DNA from 4 places in the Photorhabdus viridis genome. Region 4 is predicted to be linked to each of the others. Evidence: predicted binding sites of a transcription regulator. Region 4 holds the regulator's gene; each other region holds the start of a gene.

Region 1 (5,620 bases), on a different contig from region 4:
GCTGACGGATAAACCGGTCAAAGGAATGTTAACCGGGCCAGTGACTATCCTTTGTTGGTCATTCCCAAGGGAAGATGTCAGCCGTGAGACTATCGCTAAACAGATTGCATTGGCACTGCGTGATGAAGTGGATGATTTGCAGAAAGCTGGCATTGGTATCATCCAGATTGATGAGCCGGCGTTGCGTGAAGGCTTACCACTGCGCCGCGAAGAGTGGCAGGCATATCTCGATTGGGCTGTAGATGCATTTAAATTGAGCGCTGCAATTGCTGAAGATGACACACAGATTCACACTCATATGTGTTATTGCGAGTTTAATGACATCATGCCTTCCATTGCGGCCTTGGATGCGGATGTGATTACCATTGAAACTTCCCGTTCAGATATGGAGTTGCTGGATTCATTCGAAAACTTCTCTTATCCGAATGAGATCGGGCCAGGTGTTTATGATATTCATTCACCTAACGTGCCCAGTGTTGAATGGATTGAAGCATTGTTACGCAAAGCGGCTGATCGTATCCCGGTTGAACGCTTGTGGGTTAATCCGGATTGTGGCCTGAAAACCCGTGGTTGGACTGAAACCCGTCAGTCACTGGCAAATATGGTACAGGCGGCGAAACGTCTCCGCGAATCAGTAAAATAACTCAATCCAGTCATTTGCCCATCACCTTTATTGGTGATGGGCTTTTTCATAAATAATATTTCTCTTGGGGATATTTGTTGCTAAATGGAGCCTCTTCTGTAATAAAATTTTTTATGAATTATATATATATTCCATATTGATATTGGAAAAAATACGTTTTATTAACAAAATACCCGCGACGTAACAAAATGGAATCTGGAAGCATTGTAATAGAAACTAAATAATTAAAGAGAGGATTATATGGATGTTAATAATTTGCAAGGTAAGAAAAGTAGCTCTCGAAGAGATTTTTTAAAAGGTAGTGCTGCTATCACGGCGACGGCTGCACTTGCTCCAATTGGCTTGGCCCGTGCGGAAGGAAAATTATCGTCACAGAATGGAAATGGAATAGGTGTGTGTACCCTTGCTCCAGAGCAGATATCAGGGCCATATTTTCGAAATAGTAAAATTGTAAGGCGGGATATTACTGATTCAGAATCAGGAATACCTTTTTTGTTAAAAATAACTATTATGGATGAGAAAACATGTAAGCCTGTTGATAAATTATTTATTGATATTTGGCACTGCAATAGTCGGGGGAAATATTCTGGTTGGAGTTATATCAGTCCAGATATACCACCTGAATCCGGTGAAATATCTGGTATCAACAGAACTGATGATAAAGTTTTTCTAAGAGGGGCTCAACAATCGGATAAAAATGGGGTAGTCAATTTTACTACTATTTATCCAGGGTTTTATGTTGGTAGAGCAACTCATGTTCATATTGCGATTAGACAGATCAGCAAAGATATAAATGAAGAAGAACATTTTGCCTTTGTTGGTCAAATGTATTTTCCTGAAGAGATCAATGCAGAGGTTTATAAATATGATCTGTATTCAAAACGGAGGATAAGCAGAACTAAAAATCGTGATGATGAATATTTCAAAAATATGAATGGTCATCTTTCAGAAATAAAAGTAACAAAAATAGACGAATCTGATATTAATCGTGGGATACTGGGTGAAATAATTTTGTCAGTAGACTTGGAAAATATATCTAATTTCATAACTAAAGATGATTTATATTCACATGCGGTGTGACAGGTTTTGTTGAATAAACTAAATTTCAATATAATAACAGTCAAAATTATAAAGTAACTTATGTAAATGGCATATTGGTTAATAATTAAAAAAATATCAGGTGCTTGATAGTTACATACGGACATTGTGCAGGCACAGAGAGGATTATCTTTGCAACATTATTCAGTCGATCATATTTCTCTGTGCCTGTCACTTTTGTGGAGAGTTTTTAACTGCGTGAGCAGAATATTAAATTAATGAGTTGCACCTCCACTGATGACGATATCCTCACTGTTTTTTAATGCTTCATCAATGGCGATTTCCAGTGCTGTTATTACTGTTTCCAGGGCCATACTCGGTGTGCCGGAGTACCGCACTGCCTGCTCTGGCAGATAAGGGATGTGGATAAAACCACCGCGTATTTCAGGATTGATATACGTCAAATAATGCAGCAAGCCATACATGACATGATTGCAGACGAAAGTACCTGCGGTCTGTGAAATTGAAGCTGGGAGTCCTGCTTTATGTAAACCTTTGACCATTGCATTGATGGGTAACGTAGCAAAATAGGCTGCGGGACCCGTTGCTACGATCGGCGTATTGATAGGCTGGTTACCTTGATTATCAGGAATGCGTGCATCGTTGATATTAATCGCCACGCGTTCCACGGTGATATCAGCTCTACCACCTGCTTGTCCTACGGCAATCACCAGATCAGGCTGGATATCATTAATAGCCGCATATAAGCAAGTCAGGGAGACATCGAACACGCATGGAAGCTGGCGTGCTTCTATACGCGCTCCACACAATTCGCGCCCTTGCAACTGCTTGACTGCTTCCCATGATGGATTAATTGTTTCATTGTCGAAAGGCTCAAAACCTGTAATTAAAACTGTTTTCTGTCTTGCCATAGGGAGTACTCCTGTATGATGGAAAGGTTCTAATATGTTTAAACAATATGCATCCTATTAAAGGGTGACGGTGATATTTATATTTGGTAATTGTTTTATTTTTGTTGAGATATAAAGATAATAAATAAAATTCTCTTATTAGTCGAATCCACCGTGGTTATTTTTATTTTTGGAAATTGACGGTTATTGAGATATATTTTTCTTTATGACTAGATTGATATTTACTGCTATCAATTCTCTGGATAGAAAGTTTCAATGAGATAATTATTGATTTTTCGTCTTGACAATGAATAAATCAAGTTATCCATTTGGATATATACTGTTCCAGGCATTGTTTTAATCATAAATATAATTAAACAATTGGCTGTTTTTTCCATATATGAACGTATTCAGTTTAACTTATGGCAGAAAGGAAACATTCGATTCTTTATTTTCGAGTTTGTGATTACTATTTAGGCATGCGTTAATTTTTTTCTTTATAATGATTCGCTTATTTTTACTCATTTTATGATTATTTTGTGATTTACATCTCAAAATAATGTGCGTTTTTCTTTTTTATCTTACTTCGAAGTGATATTTATCACTAAAAGATGTCTAAATGCTCAATACAGTAGATTTCAACCAATTTCATTATAAATTTTTCCCTTTGAGGAGTCTGATATGTCTGATGTATTTCACTTAGGTCTGACCAAAAGCGACCTACAAGGCGCAACTTTAGCTATTGTTCCGGGTGATCCGAAACGTGTGGAAAAAATTGCAAGATTGATGGATAACCCTGTTCATCTTGCTTCTTTGCGTGAATTCACGTCGTGGCGTGCAGAAATTGATGGTAAAGCAGTTATTGTGTGCTCCACGGGCATTGGTGGCCCATCAACATCCATTGCCGTTGAAGAATTAGCACAATTGGGGGTTCGTACTTTCTTACGTATTGGGACAACAGGTGCAATCCAGGAAAATATCAATGTTGGGGATGTGCTGGTAACCACGGCTGCTGTTCGTTTGGATGGCGCCAGCTTGCATTTTGCTCCGATGGAATTCCCGGCGGTTGCCGATTTTGACTGTACTACTGCACTGTATGAAGCAGCAAAAGATTCTGGCGCAACGACACATGTGGGTGTAACGGCTTCTTCCGATACTTTCTACCCCGGTCAGGAACGCTACGATACCTATTCCGGCCGTGTTGTGAGCCGTTTTAAAGGCTCAATGGCTGAATGGCAGGCGATGGGCGTCATGAATTATGAAATGGAATCTGCAACTTTGTTGACGATGTGTGCAAGCCAGGGGCTGCGTGCAGGTATGGTTGCCGGTGTCATTGTTAACCGTACTCAGCAGGAAATTCCTGATGTTGAGTTACTTAAGAAAACAGAAAGTAACGCATTAGGGATCGTCGTCGAAGCTGCTCGTCGTTTGTTGTAAATAATACTTTTTGGGCCGGAATATTCCGGCTCACTCTTCTTTTAAGTAGAAATCTGTTAATGTTTTAAAATTTACAACTAATTAAGAGTCATCATGATTACTACATCTTTATTGCACCCATCAGTACTTCCCCTTCATGGCGGGATTAATTTTCGTGATTTAGGTGGTAAAACGGTAGCCAGTGGTGGGAAAATTAAATCAGGTTTACTTTTTCGCTCTGGCGCTTTGGATCGCTTAACAGAGAAAGACCAATCTTTCCTGACAAATAAAAACCTCTTTCAAATCATAGATTATCGAGACACAGGTGAAATAGAAGATAAGCCTGATCAGGTATGGAATGGGGCTAATTATCATCATGCTCCTGCCAATCCATTATCCAAGGAAGTGAATGCGAATCTGGAAAAATTGACATCAGAGATGTTGGCGCAATTTGATCCGCAGTCGTTTATGTTCCGTCTTTATAAATTACTGCCTTTGAAAAATGAGGCTTATAAGATATTAGTTAAATTGCTGCAACAGCCGGAAAAGGGCGGGATAGTACAACATTGTGCGGTAGGTAAAGACAGAACGGGTGTGGGTTCTGCACTGGTGTTGTTTGCACTTGGAGCTGATTTAGATACGGTAATGGAAGATTATTTGGTGACGAACGCCACGCTGGCGCCTTACCGTGAGTATTTGTTAAATGAACATGCGAAAACCATGAGTGATGATATGGTTAAGAAATTTGCTTATGTCTATTCCGTCAGAGAAGAGTTTTTAATGGCGGCACTAAACAGTATTAACCAGAATTATGGCAGTGTAGATGTATGGCTGGAGAAAGATCTTGGCCTTGATTTTTCTGCCCGTCAAAAATTACAAGGTTATTTCCTTGAATAAGAAGTTGGTTTAATTCTGGTTAATACAACAGTGGTTAAATTGAATGTGGTATTAATCAATACAGGAATTTGAATTTGAGCCTTCATGAAATAGTTGAGTTGGTAATCGCTTTTGTAAAAGCACACGATACCTGGATCATGCCGATTGTTTTCTTACTTGCTTTTGGTGAATCTCTGGCTTTTTTCTCCTTGTTATTGCCTGCAACGATCATACTGCTTGGATTAGGTGCATTAATAGGTGAAAGCGGCCTTAATTTCTGGCCAATCTGGTTGGCTGCGGCGGTAGGGGCCTTTTTGGGCGATTGGGTATCCTATATCGCCGGTGCGCATTTTAAAGGTGATGTTGGTAAAATCTGGCCGATTTCCCGTAAACCACAATTGCTGACACGAGCGCATAATTTCTTTGAGCGCTGGGGTATTTGGAGTATTTTCCTTGGTCGGTTTTTTGGGCCATTCCGTGCAATTGTGCCATTGGTGGCAGGTATTTGTACCATGCCGTTGCGTTATTTCCAGATTGCCAATATCTGTTCTGCGCTTATCTGGTCTTTTGGGGTATTAGCTCCGGGCGCTTTTGGTTTGCAATGGTTAGCTCAATGGATAAGTTAATTGAGAGCGGCTTCGCAGGCTGAGACACTTGTGTAAATCAATCTGGACATCTATACAGTGTTAATTTAACTTAGCAATGTTGTGGTTGCAAGATGTCGGAAATGCCGCTG
Region 2 (5,620 bases), on a different contig from region 4:
ACTTTTTCCTATCTCCCAGATATAGCTTCCTATTCTTTGTTTTAGATCAAACCAGGTCGTTATTATTTCACTTTAACTTACTACATATTGTGCTTAAATATAAAAATACAAACCATATATAGCATCACCTCTATTGAAGCTGAATATCAGAACGGGAATGGCTTATACCTTTGGATAACATTCTCAAGGAGTTATATTGTGAAAACTGTTGTGATAAAACGAGATGGTCGTCAGGTACCATTTGATGAAATCCGTATCAGAGATGCCGTAAAACAGGCCGCTTCTGCCGCTGGAGTCACAGATGATGAGTACTGTGCTCAAGTTGCATCCGCAGTAACGCAGTTAATGGCTGACCATAGTCAAGTTGATATACGAAATATTCAGCACTCGGTAGAAAACCAATTGATGGCAGGCAACTATAAGCACCTTGCCCGTCTCTATATTGAATATCGTCATGACAGGGATCTTGCCCGGGAATCTCGCAGCCGCCTTAATCAGGAAATCAGGGGGTTGGTCGAACAGAGCAATATTTCCCTGCTTAATGAAAACGCGAATAAAGACAGTAAAGTTATTCCAACCCAACGCGATCTGCTGGCAGGAATTGTTGCCAAGCATTATGCCAAACAGCACATGCTGCCGCGTGATGTGGTAATGGCTCATGAAAGAGGCGAAATCCACTATCACGATTTGGACTATGCACCCTTTTTCCCGATGTTCAACTGTATGCTGATCGACCTGAAAGGCATGTTAACCAACGGGTTCAAGATGGGTAACGCTGAAATAGAGCCCCCCAAATCCATTGCAACCGCAACAGCGGTAACTGCTCAAATTATTGCCCAGGTTGCCAGCCATATTTATGGCGGTACCACGATTAACCGTATAGATGAAGTATTGGCGCCATTCGTTAAAGCCAGCTATGACAAACACTTGGCCGTTACTGAAGAGTGGGATATTACCGATAAAAAATCTTACGCTGAAGCCCAGACAGAAAAAGAGTGTTACGACGCTTTCCAGTCACTGGAATATGAAGTTAATACACTGCACACCGCCAACGGACAAACACCTTTTGTCACTTTTGGCTTTGGTCTGGGTACTTCAAAAGAGTGCCGCCTAATCCAACAATCTATTCTGCGTAACCGTATTGCCGGGTTGGGCAAGAACCACAAAACAGCGGTATTCCCCAAACTGGTATTTGCTATCCGTGATGGCCTGAACCATAAGTTTGGTGACCCCAACTACGATATCAAACAACTGGCTCTAAAATGCGCCAGCAAGCGAATGTACCCTGATATTCTTAACTACGATCAAGTTGTTAAAGTCACTGGCTCCTTTAAAACCCCAATGGGCTGCCGCAGTTTCCTCGGTGTTTATGAAGAAAATGGCGAGCAAATTCATGAAGGTCGCAATAATTTGGGGGTTATCAGTTTAAACCTGCCTCGGATTGCTATCGAAGCTAGACGAGATGAAAAACATTTTTGGCGATTGCTGGATAAGCGTCTGGCACTGGCAAAACAAGCATTGATGACTCGTATTGCCCGTCTGGAAGATGTCAAAGCACAGGTTGCTCCAATCCTTTATATGGAAGGTGCTTGCGGGGTTCGCCTGAAAGCCGGCGATAATATCGCTGAAATCTTTAAACATGGCCGGGCTTCTATCTCTCTGGGCTATATTGGCATTCATGAAACCATTAACGCATTGTATGGCAATCAGATTCATCTATTTGATGACCAGCAATTACGTGTAAAAGCTCTCGCAATTGTTAGCCATCTGCGAAAAGCAACTGATCAATGGAAAAAAGAGACGGGTTATGGTTTTAGCCTGTACAGCACACCAAGTGAAAACCTATGTGATCGTTTCTGCCGCCTTGATGCCGCCGAATTTGGTGTTATCGAAGGGGTGACAGACAAAGGCTATTACACCAACAGTTTTCATCTTGACGTTGAAAAGAAGGCCAATCCTTACGATAAACTGGATTTTGAAGCATCTTATCCACCCCTGGCAAACGGCGGTTTTATCTGTTACGGCGAATATCCTAATCTGCAACATAATTTGAAAGCACTGGAAGATGTCTGGGATTACAGCTATTTACACATTCCTTATTACGGGACCAATACCCCCATTGACGAATGCTATGACTGCGGATTTACCGGTGAATTTTCCTGCACCAGTAAAGGGTTTACCTGCCCCCGGTGTGGCAATCATGCCCCCTCTAGGGTATCGGTAACCCGCCGTGTCTGCGGTTATCTGGGAAGTCCTGACGCCCGCCCCTTCAATGCAGGCAAGCAAGAAGAGGTAAAACGCAGAGTAAAACATCTGACAAATGGGCAATGAGATGCATTCAGGCAGGCTAAAAAATGAATTACCACCAATATTACCCGGTTGATGTGGTTAACGGTCCCGGAACCCGCTGTACTCTGTTTGTCGCAGGATGCGAGCACCAATGCCCCGGTTGCTATAACAAAAGCACCTGGCGAACAAACTCCGGCCAACTATTTACCCAAGAAATGGCAGACCATATTATCGCTGATTTACAGGATAACCGCATTAAACGGCAAGGGCTGTCTCTGTCTGGCGGCGATCCTCTTCATCCGCACAACATATCCGTGATCCTGAAACTGGTAAAACAGGTCACGGTAGAGTGCCCTGAAAAGGATATCTGGCTGTGGACTGGCTATCTGCTAAGTGAACTCAGCAAAGCCCAACAGGAAGTTGTTAGCTATATTAATGTGCTGGTAGATGGCAAATTTATCCAGAATCTTTATGATCCCGGCTTATTATGGCGCGGCAGCCGCAACCAGATGATTCATCGACTAAGATAATTTTATCGCTGCCAGCAGATTTTCTTACCAAATCCCAGCGTGTTATCAGTCATTTTTATTTCACTGAGATTCAGTTGCCAAACAGGTGTTTTAGCCGCGATTGCCACAGGAAAGCGGCGGCAATAACGTGCTCTGGCAGCTTTATCTGCTTCTCCTTCTAGACGAATGACTTCCCCTTTGAACTGAATACCTTTTATCTGCACGATATTACGAATCTGCCCGGCAACAGTACCTGCCACCTGTGAGTTTATCTGCATCATTTCACCATGACGGGTATGGGATTCAGTCATAAACCAAAAAGCTTTTTTCTCGGCATCGAAAACATAGAAACAACTTGCACACCAGATATCATTTTCTGTTGTCGTGCAAAGCGTGAAGACGTGCTGTCTTGCGAGGTATTGCCGGATAATCTGAAAGTTTTCAGTGGTATTCACACTCCCTCCAATGGGAGGATTTTATTAGCCTGGAAACCCAGAACCACGCCGGGATAAACATCATCTTTCGGCGTGTTCTGACATCTCCCGACAAAGTCAGGGTTCAGTGTGTTCTACTATAAATTAGTTATAGATTTCAGCAACACCTGACAATTGGTTCTTACCACTAGTAGATATGATACGGAAAGAAGATGCGCCAGCTTTGTCAGCTTTTTTGGACAATTCAGCACTCAAACCTTCCAAGGTATCAGCACCGGTTACAGAAACCACGCCAACCTTGGCAGATGAAGTAGTTTGAACTTCTGTTGCTGCCATACTACCAAAAGATATAGCACTTAAAGTCAAAGCAGCAGCGATATATTTTACAATTTTCATAACATGATCCTTGATCAATTTTTAATGGAATGAGTTACTCTCTGTGATGTGGATCATAGTATGATCTAACGGCCAGAATAAAAATTAGCAATTATTGCTATTTTTTTTCAATTTTTTTGAACAAAAAATACGATATATAGGAATTTGATATGTAACAAATTTTAATAAAACTTTTATATTATAATGACTTAAATTAAGTTATTTGGAAAAATAATATAGAAAAAACGTCTTAGTAAAATATAAATCTCAAAAATAAAAAATTAAGAAAAAATTATATGGCTAAAAATCAATGGGTTCTTTACTTGCTGAAAACGAAAGCAGGGATGCTGTATACAGGGATAACGACAGACATCAACCGCCGTTTTGCACAACATGTAAAAGGTAAAGGAGCAAAAGCACTGAGAGGGAAAGGACCATTACAACTGGTTTTCAATTGTTATGCCGGCGACAGAGCCAGTGCCTCACGATTGGAATATCAGGTAAAGCAATTAAGTAAACAACAAAAAGAGAGGCTGGTTATTTGCCAGCCCACCTGTATAGCAAAATATTTGGTATCAATCAGAAACAGTCAAAATGGGGAGAATAAGTAACCAGCCCAGTATAATCAGCCAAGGAACTATCAGCTAATTCATATACCTGAAAATAAGGTCCACACGTTGGCCACTTACAATGTAACTGGTGCTCACTGGCAAGCGTAAAACCAAACCGGCGATAATAGTGCGGATCACCTAAAACAACGACTACGCCGTAACCAAATTCATTCAGGCTATCCAGACCTTCATAAACGAGTTTTTCACCAATCCCCTGCCGGCGATATTCTTCAGCAACCGCTAACGGCGCTAAACCAACCCATTGATGATCCTTACCATTAATATCTACCGGACTGAATGCCACGTAACCAATAACCTGACCTTCTTCATCCGTAGCAACCATACCCAACGTGAGTAATCCATCTTCTCGTAATTGCTGTACCAACTCCGCTTCTGCCGGGGTATCAAAAGATTCCCGCAGTAATTGATCTATTCCCGCTGCATCTACTGGAATTTCTACCCTGATCAACATGATAATCGCGCATGTTCTGCGCCCTCCGGTAAACTAACTTTAATATACTCAACCAACCGCAATAAACCGGTACGAAGAGCGATAGGCATAGACATAGACATAGACATAGACATAGGCTTCAGCGTTATCGCATCTACACAATTTCCAACATACAACCCTGATTCTGTATCTCCTGTAATACACAAACGACAGCAACTCAGGAAAGACAAAATATCCAGTTCTTCTTTGCGGGTAGCTATTAAAATCAGACTATTGGCTTCGCCGATAAAATTAACCTCTCTCTGCTTATGTTGGCTGACAACTAAATGATTATCACGGACAGTAGTAAACCAGCGCAGATTAAGATCGCGGATTTTTCCTAACACAGCTCAAACTCCTTACTTAATAAAGTAGCATAGCTATTCAACCAGAATATATCGGTATTTCTCCGATCCTACATCAAGAATCCAATACAGAACCAGTTGTAAATTGTACCTTTCAACTATTGAGGTAATATCCGCCTATAAACTGCTCTAAATCAAAACATCTCACCATTAAGTTAATTACAATTGTTAATTATTATTACTTTATTCCAGTATTTCATATAGAACAGACTTGCTCCACAAAAAGCTTATTTATGTGGAACATAGTTGCTGTAGATAACGGGGTGGATGTCATTTATATCAGACCGACACATGACATCAAGACCCATTATTTTTCAATCAAAAAAACCAAAAATATCATACAAACATACAGTTATGAAATAAAATGTAAACATAAGTTGCATACTGATATTTAAATTTACACATCCTGATTATAGCGGATTGCAAATTTTTGGCTTAACGTATGGCGCTGGTCGACACGTATTTCTTACGGCTACCGGCTAAAAAGCACGTATAGACTTTATTAAGATTTACTTTTGGATTTATTATCCTCGGATTGGATTGTTAC
Region 3 (5,620 bases), on a different contig from region 4:
TCGATAAGTGGCAGCCACAATGGATTAATACATTAGCGCAAATGCACCCCGATATGGTGATCCTCGCTTATGGCGCCAATGAAGCATTTAATGATTCGCTAGACTTATCAAGTTATCACCAGCAACTGGAAACCAAGGTAAAACAAATTCGTAATCATTTACCACAAGCAGTTATCCTTATTATCGGGCCAGGCGATTCCTTGAAAAACAGTCAAGCAGCAAGTTGTACATCACAACAACCAGCAATGTTGAATGACGTCATCCGTATTCAGCAGGAAGTCGCACAAGAGCAGCACACACTATTCTGGAATTGGCGTGAATATATGGGTGGTGAATGTTCAATTAGAGGCTGGGCTCAGCAAGATCTTGCGCGCCCAGATTATGTTCACCTTTCAGCTATAGGCTATGAACGCAGTGCTGAAGCTTTATATCAGCAATTAATAAATATTCTCGATCAATAAGCAACAACGACGCTTCATTGGGAATCGTACTAAATACTAACATTGCATTTAGTGCAACAAAATCTTAGAGTTATGAACTACAATATGAACAAGTTCACAAGGTATCAATTTAATCATCTTTTTACCTACATTTAATACAATGAAAAATAAGTTTATACCATCTGTAACACATAGCGCTAAAAAGAGTATTTAAAATATGACTTTTTCAAAAAAGTATCCCAGAGGCTCTATAAGAAGATTCATTTCCGGCTGGAAAGAATGTAGTATTGAACGTTACCAACAAGCCTATTCTCTTTATGGCGGTGGAATATCTACTCATCCCAATATTGTAAATTTTTTAAACAAAAAATTTGGGAATAGTTTTATCTTTTACGTTAAAGAAAACCCAGAAACAAAAAACGTTATCGAAGGTGCGTACTTTACATGCAAAGATCATCATCTGGCAGCAAGTTATCAAAAAAACTACCACTTCGTCACTTATGATGAAATTATCTTTCCTATCGCCAAACACCTAAAAACCCTAATCCCAGGGAAATCTAAAGCCATATCGCTCCTGCACAAAGAAAATTTTATCAACGTTTGTTATGGGCGGTTAAACAAACGAACAGTCTGTCTTGCTAAAGAGAATTTTTCTTATAAAACAAAAAGAAATCGAAGTAATGAAATTAACAAATTTAAACGTTCTGGCGGGGAAATACATCAAATTAACGATTTTACCTGTCAAGAGTTTGTCGATATTTACACTACACTGTACGAAAAACGCTGGACATATAAAACGCACAATCAAGAAGAGAAAGAAAAATTAATTGAATTATATACCGAACTCAAGCAACATCTGTACGGGAATGTATTAACTATCAATGGTGCCCCGGTAGCCTACGATCTCGTCATAAAAGCAGACAGTCCCCAGTGGATTTCATTTGACGCAGTCGACGGTGGACTCGATCCTGAATATTCCAATCTCAGTGTTGGCAGTGTTTTAATGTGGTTAAATATTCAGAATGCTTCAGAACTCTGCCAGCAACATCAAAAGACTATGCGTTACTCTATTGGCAGACCTTCTCTTGCCTATAAAGATCGCTGGTGCAATCGTCATCCATTAGTCAGGAGCTTATTCTAGCTTCATCAATATCTTTACATAAGTGACTTATATGGCCGTTTTTATAGGAAACGGCATTACATCATGGCAAAGAAAGCCATCCCAACCGCCGCCCCCGTTATTCCAAGAATAGTTTCCATAATCGACCAGGTTTTCAGTGTTTGAGATTCCGTCGCACCAGTAAATTTACCGAACAACCAAAAACCGGAATCATTAACATGACTCAATACCAGAGACCCCCCGGCAATACAGATTGAAAGGGCTGCAAGTTGGGCCCCAGAATATTCTAATACATCAACAACCGGCAGGATAAGACCAACGGTTGTCAGGCAGGCAACGGTCGCAGACCCTTGAATAACACGCACTGTACCAGCAAGGATAAAACACGCTAATGCAATTGGCAGGCCTGAGCCAATCAATGCATTCCCCAACGCAGGACCAACCCCGGAATCCACCAACACTTGTTTGAATACACCACCGGCCCCGGTAACCAACAAAATAATTCCAGCAGGCTGAATAGCCGAAGAGCAAATATCCATCACTTTTTCTTTACTCATCCCACGACGAATTGCCAGACCATAAATGGCAATCAGACAAGCAACCAAAATCGCAGAGAATGGATGACCGATGAATTCAAGCCACAAATACAATTCAGAATCTTGTTCAACAAAACTCTCACCAATAGCCTTTAATCCAACCAAAGCTAAAGGAAACAAAACCAGCGACAAGCTCAAACCAAAAGATGGCATCTTACCCTGACCAAGACTGGGTTCACTCATATCAACGGGTAAATCCAACGTAACATACTTACTGACGAAACTACCAAAAATTGGCCCAGCCAGTAACATCCCCGGAATCGCTGCACTGATACCAATCAGGATCATCCAGCCAAAATCAGCATTCATCTGTGAAGCCAACAACATCGGAACTGGGCCGGGTAACAGAAACGCTGCGGCTGCCGCAACACCGGCAAACAAAGGAATAACCAGTTTCACTACGTTACCACCAGTACGGCGCGCAACTGCAAACGCCACGCCAATCAATAAAACAATCGCTACATCAAAAAACAGCGGTAAAGCACAAACCAGACCAGCGATCCCCAATGAATAATGAGCACGGTTTTCACCAAAACTATTTAGTAATTTAATCGCAATCTGATCCAGAGCACCTGTTTCATGCAGGACCTTACCAAACATCGCTCCCAGTGCGACAACAATCGCCAGAAAGCCTAATGTTCCGCCCATTCCTTCTTGCATTGTTTCGGTAATTTTATCCAATGGCATACCAGAAAAAACACCCGCCCCCATAGATACCAGTATTAACGCAACAAAAGCATGTATTCTGGCCTTCATCACCAGAAATAGCAGTAAAAGAACAGAGCCAACTGCTGTCAGCACTAAGGTTAAAGTACTCATTATTTTTCCCCTGAAATGACACTATTAATTATTTTTATTGAGTGATTAATCACTTCATCAAGAGACGATCTAATATCAATCAGATAAACATCTTTTTCATCTCTACCCGGTTCTTCTAATGCCTCAAATTGAGACACCAACATTTGAGGTTTAAAGAAATGATCTTTACGTGCTTTCAACCGATTTTCAATTAAATCAAAGTCACCTTTCATATAAAGAAATGACAGATTTTTATTATTATCACGCAGCATATCCCGGTAATGCTTTTTTAAAGCAGAACAAACAATCAGGGAAACTGGATTTGTGCGTTGCATGGCAAAAACTGCATCATTTAGTGATTTCAACCAAGGCTTGCGATCTTCATCATTCAGTGCATAACCTTTAGACATCTTATTAATGTTAGATCTTGGGTGTAAGAAATCACCATCCAAAAAAGCGGAGTCCAATTTATAAGCCACAGCATTGGCAACAGCAGATTTACCACTGCCTGATACCCCCATAAGCACAAAAACATGATTCGACTGCTGGGTATCTCTCATATAAATTCCTTAGCGTAGATATTTCACTTACAAAATGTTACCGGTAACTGTTATCGGTAACATTATCAGAAGTAGAAGTAAACTTCGCAACAACACGGAATATTCAAGAAATGGAAATGTGATATTTATCACAAATGAGCTCAAAGAATGTGAATCCAGTTGACCGATTAAATACTTTCTCCTAAAGATAACTGAAAACCGATATCGATCATTTTTTGTGGTAAATGTTCACCTTTCAGCCGTGTCATCAATAATCCAGCAGCCTTCCGTCCCATTAAGTCACGAGGTGTCAACACACTGGCAAGTTTTGGTGTCATCACCTGACCAACATCGTGACCATGAAAACCCGCTATCGCAATATCATGCGGTACAGCTATCCCCTGACGTTGACACTCAAAAATTGCTCCGATAGCAAGGTCATCATTGGTACAAAACAGACCATCCACATCAGGATACTTTGTTCTCGCTTCATTCAGTAGTTTTCCCCCTAAGGTGTAAGAAGAGCTGTCAGGTGTCATTACCTTACCTGGCTTTAAACCCACGCTTTTCATTGCAGCTTCATAACCTTCCAGGCGAATAATGGTCCTTTCATCCTGCCTTGCGCCAAGATAAATCACCCGCTGACAACCACGCTCAACCATTGCCATTGTCATCTGTCGGGCTGCTTCAAAGTTATCAATACCGACTGCCGTATCGAAACAAGGAGAAACACAGTCCATCAGCTCAACGACAGGGATACCGGCCGTTTCCAGCATCTTCAAAGTTCGCGGTGTGTGAGTACGTTCAGAAAGAATCAAGCCATCAATATTGTAGGAAAGCAGGGAAATTAAACGTTCCTCTTCCTTCTCTGAATGGTAACCATAATGAGCCAGCATGGTTTGATAACCATTACGATCTGTCACATATTCAATACCACGGATAACTTCCGCAAAAACCTGGTTAGTCAAAGAAGGCAACAAAACACCGATAGCATGACTAGTAGAATTAGAAAGAATATCTGGAACTCGGTTCGGGATATAACCTAATTCATCCAAAGCATCCGCTATTTTCTTTCGCAATTGCTCAGAAACTTGATCGGGGTTACGTAAGAAACGACTTACTGTCATTTTTGTAACACCAACACGATCAGCCACATCTTGTAAAATAGGACGTTTTTTCTTCATATTTCAATACAATACAAAATTAGTAAAAAATTTTAGGGTAATAAACACAGCGCTATAACATATTTATACACTATCAGAGAACGCTTTTTTTGAGTTTAGTCTGGTAGTGGAACAGTGATCCCGATTTATTATCTATTCAGACTCTGTAGGATAATTTTCAGTCAAAATATAATGTAAAATACAACGATAACACTTACCTACAATTCCAGCAAAAATGTAAAATTTAACAGGCAATGTTTTCTATAGTATTTGTCGGTTAACCTCAGATAAGGTTAAAGCACTAAGCTACTGGTTAATCTGCTGCTACTAATATTATCTCCCAGAAAAGAACCATTATGGGTACTAACTAATACGAGAGGTAACAGCATAAAATACAAGAGAAACGATACAGCCATTTACTGCAATGATCAGTATGCTTTAACCGGCAAATATAATTAAATAGTGACGGACTCCTATTTTCTATGCCTAATTACCGTCATTTACCAGAATTAAAAAGAGCATTCAACCCCAAATATTGGTCAGTACTAATACAACTGTATTTCTAAATACTATTCTAACTAATCATACTAATGATAATATTTTACATAACCAAAATAATGATAAGGCTGATCATTCCAGTTTTAGTTGTGATGTAAATGGAAAAATAAGTAATCAATTATCGCCTGGGGCTGATTGTAGTTATATTCATAACGATATAAAGATAGAGCGTTATTAGATTATATAAACATAACGCATGCCAAGCAGCTAACGAAAGAGGTTCAGCGCAAAAGTCATCACTGTAATAATGAAGAGGTAAAAATTTCTGGTCATTCTAAAGCAGATATTCGGACCCATCATTTTAACATAATATATTCTTATGAATATGTTGGAAGATTTCCATCATAACAAGCTGAACTTAAAATATCGTGACTCATCTTCTTTTCTATCCACTTTAAGAAGCTGT
Region 4 (5,620 bases):
TTTGGCATGCTGGAAAAAACCATGATTGACTATGGTGAAGCTGGTGAAGGCCGTTGCCGTAAGTACCTTCACACCTATGATGACGCGGTTCCTTACAACCAGCTCCCCGGTACATTTACTCCGTGGGAAACCTTACCAAAGCAGACCGATGTGCTGTTTTATGAAGGCCTGCACGGTGGCGTGGTAACACCACAACATAATGTTGCCAGTCATGTCGATCTGCTGGTGGGGGTGGTGCCGATTGTCAACCTTGAATGGATACAGAAACTTATCCGCGATACCGGAGAACGGGGACACTCACAGGAAGCAGTAATGGATTCCGTCGTTCGTTCTATGGATGATTATATTAACTATATTACCCCCCAATTTTCCCGGACACATATAAATTTCCAGCGCGTCCCGACTGTTGATACGTCCAATCCATTTTCAGCCAAAGCCATTCCATCCCTGGATGAAAGTTTTATCGTCATCCGTTTCCGTGACCTCACTCAAATTGATTTCCCGTACCTTTTATCAATGTTACAAGGTTCATTTGTTTCAAGCATTAATACCATCGTAGTTCCCGGTGGAAAAATGGGACTGGCCATGGAGTTAATTATGACGCCATTGGTACAGAGATTACTGGAAGGGGAAAAAATTTGTTGATTAAAACCTAGGATAAATCCAAAAAAACCCGCATTTGAATCCACTTCTTATATTATTCAGTTAAAAAAACAGGTAACTGATATTAGTTACCTGTCGTTATTTTTCAATCAGGAAATAGTATCTTACTCTGTCTCTTTAATTTCAAAGCTGTGGGTAAGTTCAACTGATTTCCCCAGCATCAACGAAACAGAACAATATTTCTCAGCGGAAAGCATGACGGCACGTTCAACCGCGTTCTCTGTTAAATCCTTGCCGGTAACAATAAAATGCAGATTAATAGAAGTAAATAAGCGTGGCGCCTCTTCACGACGGCGGGAAATTAATTTCACTTCACAATCTTTTATGTCATATCTGCCTTTCTGCAAAATAGAAATAACATCAATCGTGCTACAACCGCCAACTGCCATTAATACCATTTCCATTGGGCTTGGTGCCTTATCGCCGGCATTTCCATCCATCATGATCTGATGACCCGAAGACGACTCCCCCAAAAGAGACAACCCTTCAACCCATTTTACCCGCGCGTGCATAAGTACCTCTCAAGTCATTTTTTGCATCAAAGCCTACTCTTTCAGTATTAAACTGGCAATGTGACTACTCCCCGCCGTAAAAAACGGCGAGGCTTCCCACTTCTCAGGCCGCAACCGTTGGTGCAACGGATTTACGCAGGCCTCCATGAGCAGAGACGACGTGTCCCGCCGCCTGTCATTCAACTATCCCTTTTTGCCGGATGTCATGTTCTACCGCGCACTCAGGGCATTGCCAGCGCCGTTTATGCAGCGGCATTTCCGACATCTTGCCACCACAACAATGACACCTTCTGGAACTCGCATACCACTGATCGAGTTTCACCACATAAACGCCTTTTTGTTCCGCTTTGTATTCCAGCCTGCTGATGAAACTATGCCAGCCTGCATCCCCAATGACACGGGAAAGCTTATGCTGAAAATCGGCTCTAGCGTTAGCTACGTGTTCATGGCACCTGACTACCTATAACCGCGCTTTCGCCCGGTTAGCACTGCCTTTTTTCTTTCGGGATAAGGCTTTTTTATCCGCAGCCGCCATGTCAGAATTTTAAATACGCATTTATCTCGTCATGCACTATGGTCACGATCTTATTTTGCATGTAGGTTAGCTCCCCTTATATCGCCGCCCGATTGGGCGACGGTTTACGGGGCAATGGCTAATGAACGGTTTATTATGCTGAAACAATACAAGACAAGACAGAAACCTTTTCCTGTGTTAAAAACAGAAGCAGGTCCGGGTATATGTGGGTTAAGATCAATACTCAAGTTTCAAATTTCAGATAACCTATATAAAACCCTCACCTATCGGTTTTTCAGCAAACTAATATGTTAAGCTAGTGTCTTTATAAGCCAGCCTGACGAGAAACTTTTAGGTTCTCGTGTTATTTAGGCAGCGATAACAACAGAGGATGAAGAGAATGGTTCTCGGCAAGCCACAAACAGACCCCACTCTTGAATGGTTTTTGTCACACTGCCATATTCATAAATATCCATCCAAAAGCACGCTTATTCATCAAGGCGAAAAAGCAGAGACGCTTTACTACATCGTAAAAGGTTCTGTTGCGGTTTTGATTAAAGATGAAGAAGGCAAAGAGATGATCCTCTCCTATTTAAACCAGGGAGATTTCATTGGCGAGCTTGGATTATTTGAAGAAGGACAAGAGCGAACAGCCTGGGTTCGGGCCAAAAGCGCCTGTGAAGTAGCGGAAATTTCCTATAAGAAATTCCGTCAACTGATTCAGGTAAACCCGGATATTTTAATGCGTTTATCTGCCCAAATGGCAAGCCGTTTGCAAACAACTTCTGAGAAAGTCGGTAACCTGGCTTTCTTAGATGTAACCGGCCGGATTGCTCAGACTTTACTGAATCTGGCGAAACAACCCGATGCAATGACTCACCCTGACGGGATGCAAATCAAAATCACTCGCCAGGAAATTGGTCAGATTGTTGGCTGTTCCCGTGAAACGGTTGGCCGTATTCTGAAAATGCTGGAAGATCAAAACCTGATCTCCGCACACGGCAAAACAATTGTTGTTTACGGTACGCGTTAATTCTGGATTAATCAGCGCATGATACTGCGCTGATTTCTCTTATCCTTGTTATACCAACTGGCTAATCGCCTTCTCCAGCCGTTCCATCCCCTGATCTATCTCCTCTTCACTGATTATCAGCGAAGGTGTGAAACGCAGTACATCACTACCGGCACTCAATAACATCAGGCCATTTTCAGCCGCCAGTCGCAGGATCTCTTTAGATTTTCCCTGATACTGCGCTTTTAGTTCCGCACCAATCAGCAATCCCTTGCCACGGATTTCACCAAATATCGAATATTTCTGATTGATATCGTTCAGAAAATTCACAATCAAATGATGACGTTTTTCAACACCATCCAAGACCTCTGGCGTATTGATAATGTCAAAAGCAGCATTTGCAACCGCACAAGCCAGCGGATTACCACCATAAGTTGTGCCGTGAGTTCCCGGCACCATCGCCGAAGCGATATTCGCCGTAGTCAGCATAGCGCTGACAGGGAAACCACCTCCCAGAGCCTTCGCTGTGGTGATAATGTCCGGCACAACATCATAATACATATAAGAAAATAACTTACCGGTACGGCCCATTCCACTTTGTACTTCATCAAATACCAGCAGTACCTGATGTTTATCACAAAGTTCACGCAACCCATGAATAAATGCGGATGTCGCCGGCGTGACTCCCCCTTCACCCTGAACAGGTTCTAATACAACAGCGCAAGTATGATCATCCATGACCGCCTTTACTGCATCTAAGTCATTAAAAGGCACATGAATAATATCTGCGGGTTTTGGCCCAAAACCATCAGCGTATTTTGGCTGACCACCAACAGAGACCGTAAACAGAGTACGACCATGAAACCCCTGATGGAATGCGATAATTTTGGTTTTATATGGATGGTAACGGGTAATGGCATAGTGACGCGCCAGCTTAAATGCGGCTTCATTCGCTTCCGCTCCTGAGTTGGCAAAAAATACCCGCTCGGCAAAAGTTGCATCAATCAGTTTCTGCGCGAGTATCAAAGCCGGTTCACAGGTGAAAATATTACTGATATGCCAAAGTCTCTCCCCTTGCTGCTTTAAAACATCCACTAACGCAGGGTGACAATGTCCCAAAGCCATAACAGCAATACCACCAGCAAAATCAATATACTCTTTTCCTTGCTGATCCCATACACGGCTGCCTTGCCCTTTCACCGGTATAAACTGTGCCGGTGAATAAATTGGCAACATGACTTGATCGTATGTATTTCTGTTTACTGCGGCATGCTCCATCATTTTCCCACCCGTTTTTTATATATACGCCATTCAAAAATGAAATTATAATCACTGAATATGCATAAAAAATCAAAGATGGGCAAATGAAAAAGATAAATAAATGAAGAAATTATTGGTATCTGGTTAATATCTAAGGAAGTTACTCAGTAGCTGATGCCCTTGCTCGCTGAGAATACTTTCAGGGTGGAACTGCACACCCTCCAGGGGCAGAGTACGATGACGAATTCCCATGATCTCATCTACATTACCGTTATGCTGACTCCATGCAGTGACTTCAAATACGGCTGGTAAAGTCTCTGCGGCAATCACCAATGAATGGTAACGGGTAACCGTTAATGGCCTGTTAAGCCCTTTGAACACACCTTGCTGATTATGATGAATAGCAGAAGTTTTCCCATGCATCACTTCCCTGGCTTTTACTACACTGGCGCCGAATGCCTGCCCAATTGCCTGATGCCCAAGGCAAACACCAAGAATCGGCAGTTTATCCGCAAAATGAGAAATCGCAGCCAGAGAAATTCCTGCTTCATTTGGAGTACAAGGACCTGGGGAAATAACCAGATGTGTAGGCGCCAATCGCTCAATATCTTCAAGCTGTAATTCATCATTGCGCTTGACTAAAACATCTGTTCCCAATTCACAAAAATATTGATATAAGTTATACGTAAAAGAATCATAGTTATCTATTATTAATAACATAGGAGTCTATCCTACCCATTTTTATCGCTGTATTTGTTGTCCTGCCAATCCTGCAATTTGTTTATCATGAACAACATGATTTCAGGTAAAACGGCCTAACGACAACGGGGCGGCTATCATAGCACATAAGCACTTGCAGCATAGTGTAACAAAATCAATGACTACTTTTTCCTCAATCAACTTACTCTCATACCGCTACAAAACATAGGCTCTTTTTGATATTCAATAAGTAAGGTAATTGTTATGAAGACAAAATTGATTATAGCATCTTCCCCGTTTTTGCTGTCTACCTGAGAGCCTGCAAATCCATTGTCGGGCTCGGGTATTTTCCTCTCCCTCTGCACGTTGTAATCGCCAGACCAGAACACAGGCCATGCTCGCTATCAGTAACCGGCGTAACACCGCAGGTGCACTGCGTTGCAACCACGAGAGTAAAGAGAAGGAATGCTATAAAGACGGATATTATCCACGAACCGAAGAAAATAAAGAATTCACCAAGAAGTTGTATGAATAACGGTAAAACGAGCCTTCATTAAATGAAGGCCCGATTGTTAATCAGATGCAAATTCACTGAGAGACCAGAAACTGCCATAATCGCAGCAATCATTAATATCTCAGAAAAAAGTTAAGGGACAATCTTAGCAGACAAGATAACCACAGGTTTCACCGGTACATTCTGATATGGGCCGACATTTTCAGTTTTTACTTGAGAAATTTTATCTACAACATCCATACCTTTTACGACTTTACCAAATACTGCATAGCCAAAGTCACGCTGACCATGATCAAGGAAAGCATTATCCGCTACGTTGATAAAGAATTGACTAGTAGCACTGTCTTTATCAGCGGTACGCGCCATAGAAATCGTTCCGCGTAAATTACGCAGCCCGTTATCCGCTTCATTTTTAATGGGTTCTTTAGTCGCTTTCTGCTGCAAAT

What was found. The regulator CRP, encoded in region 4, controls carbon source genes, mostly activating them, when cyclic AMP is high. The targets are predictions, from matches to a motif close to ATGTGANNNNNNTCACAT.
Region 1: udp (uridine phosphorylase) is a predicted target of CRP. The motif match lies at 3,130-3,147, and genes of this name have one in related genera.
Region 2: bhsA (multiple stress resistance protein BhsA) is a predicted target of CRP. The motif match lies at 3,771-3,788, and genes of this name have one in related genera.
Region 3: gntK (gluconokinase) is a predicted target of CRP. The motif match lies at 3,631-3,648, and genes of this name have one in related genera.

The regions. Positions count from the first base shown of each region.
Region 1 is NZ_JBEJZY010000038.1:17,752-23,371, reverse strand. It holds gene metE (5-methyltetrahydropteroyltriglutamate--homocysteine S-methyltransferase) at 1-643, shown strand, start outside; gene ABR397_RS16315 (intradiol ring-cleavage dioxygenase) at 884-1,723, shown strand; gene pcp (pyroglutamyl-peptidase I) at 1,957-2,613, opposite strand; gene udp (uridine phosphorylase) at 3,274-4,029, shown strand; gene ABR397_RS16300 (tyrosine-protein phosphatase) at 4,123-4,905, shown strand; gene ABR397_RS16295 (DedA family protein) at 4,980-5,510, shown strand; partial or broken gene ABR397_RS16290 (zinc ribbon domain-containing protein) at 5,588-5,620, shown strand, end outside.
Region 2 is NZ_JBEJZY010000039.1:27,790-33,409, forward strand. It holds gene nrdD (anaerobic ribonucleoside-triphosphate reductase) at 199-2,331, shown strand; gene nrdG (anaerobic ribonucleoside-triphosphate reductase-activating protein) at 2,355-2,819, shown strand; gene ABR397_RS16595 (YhbP family protein) at 2,822-3,253, opposite strand; gene bhsA (multiple stress resistance protein BhsA) at 3,377-3,628, opposite strand; gene ABR397_RS16605 (GIY-YIG nuclease family protein) at 3,904-4,218, shown strand; gene ABR397_RS16610 (GNAT family N-acetyltransferase) at 4,187-4,690, opposite strand; gene ubiT (ubiquinone anaerobic biosynthesis accessory factor UbiT) at 4,684-5,055, opposite strand.
Region 3 is NZ_JBEJZY010000035.1:299-5,918, reverse strand. It holds gene ABR397_RS15435 (SGNH/GDSL hydrolase family protein) at 1-461, shown strand, start outside; gene ABR397_RS15430 (GNAT family N-acetyltransferase) at 658-1,581, shown strand; gene gntU (gluconate transporter) at 1,638-2,975, opposite strand; gene gntK (gluconokinase) at 2,975-3,514, opposite strand; gene gntR (gluconate operon transcriptional repressor GntR) at 3,682-4,677, opposite strand.
Region 4 is NZ_JBEJZY010000026.1:21,563-27,182, forward strand. It holds gene ABR397_RS12660 (phosphoribulokinase) at 1-645, shown strand, start outside; gene ABR397_RS12665 (OsmC family protein) at 768-1,175, opposite strand; partial or broken gene ABR397_RS12670 (RNA-guided endonuclease InsQ/TnpB family protein) at 1,279-1,695, opposite strand; gene crp (cAMP-activated global transcriptional regulator CRP) at 2,090-2,722, shown strand; gene argD (bifunctional acetylornithine/succinyldiaminopimelate transaminase) at 2,771-3,982, opposite strand; gene ABR397_RS12685 (aminodeoxychorismate synthase component II) at 4,106-4,681, opposite strand; gene ABR397_RS12690 (hypothetical protein) at 5,055-5,195, shown strand; gene ppiA (peptidylprolyl isomerase A) at 5,307-5,620, opposite strand, start outside.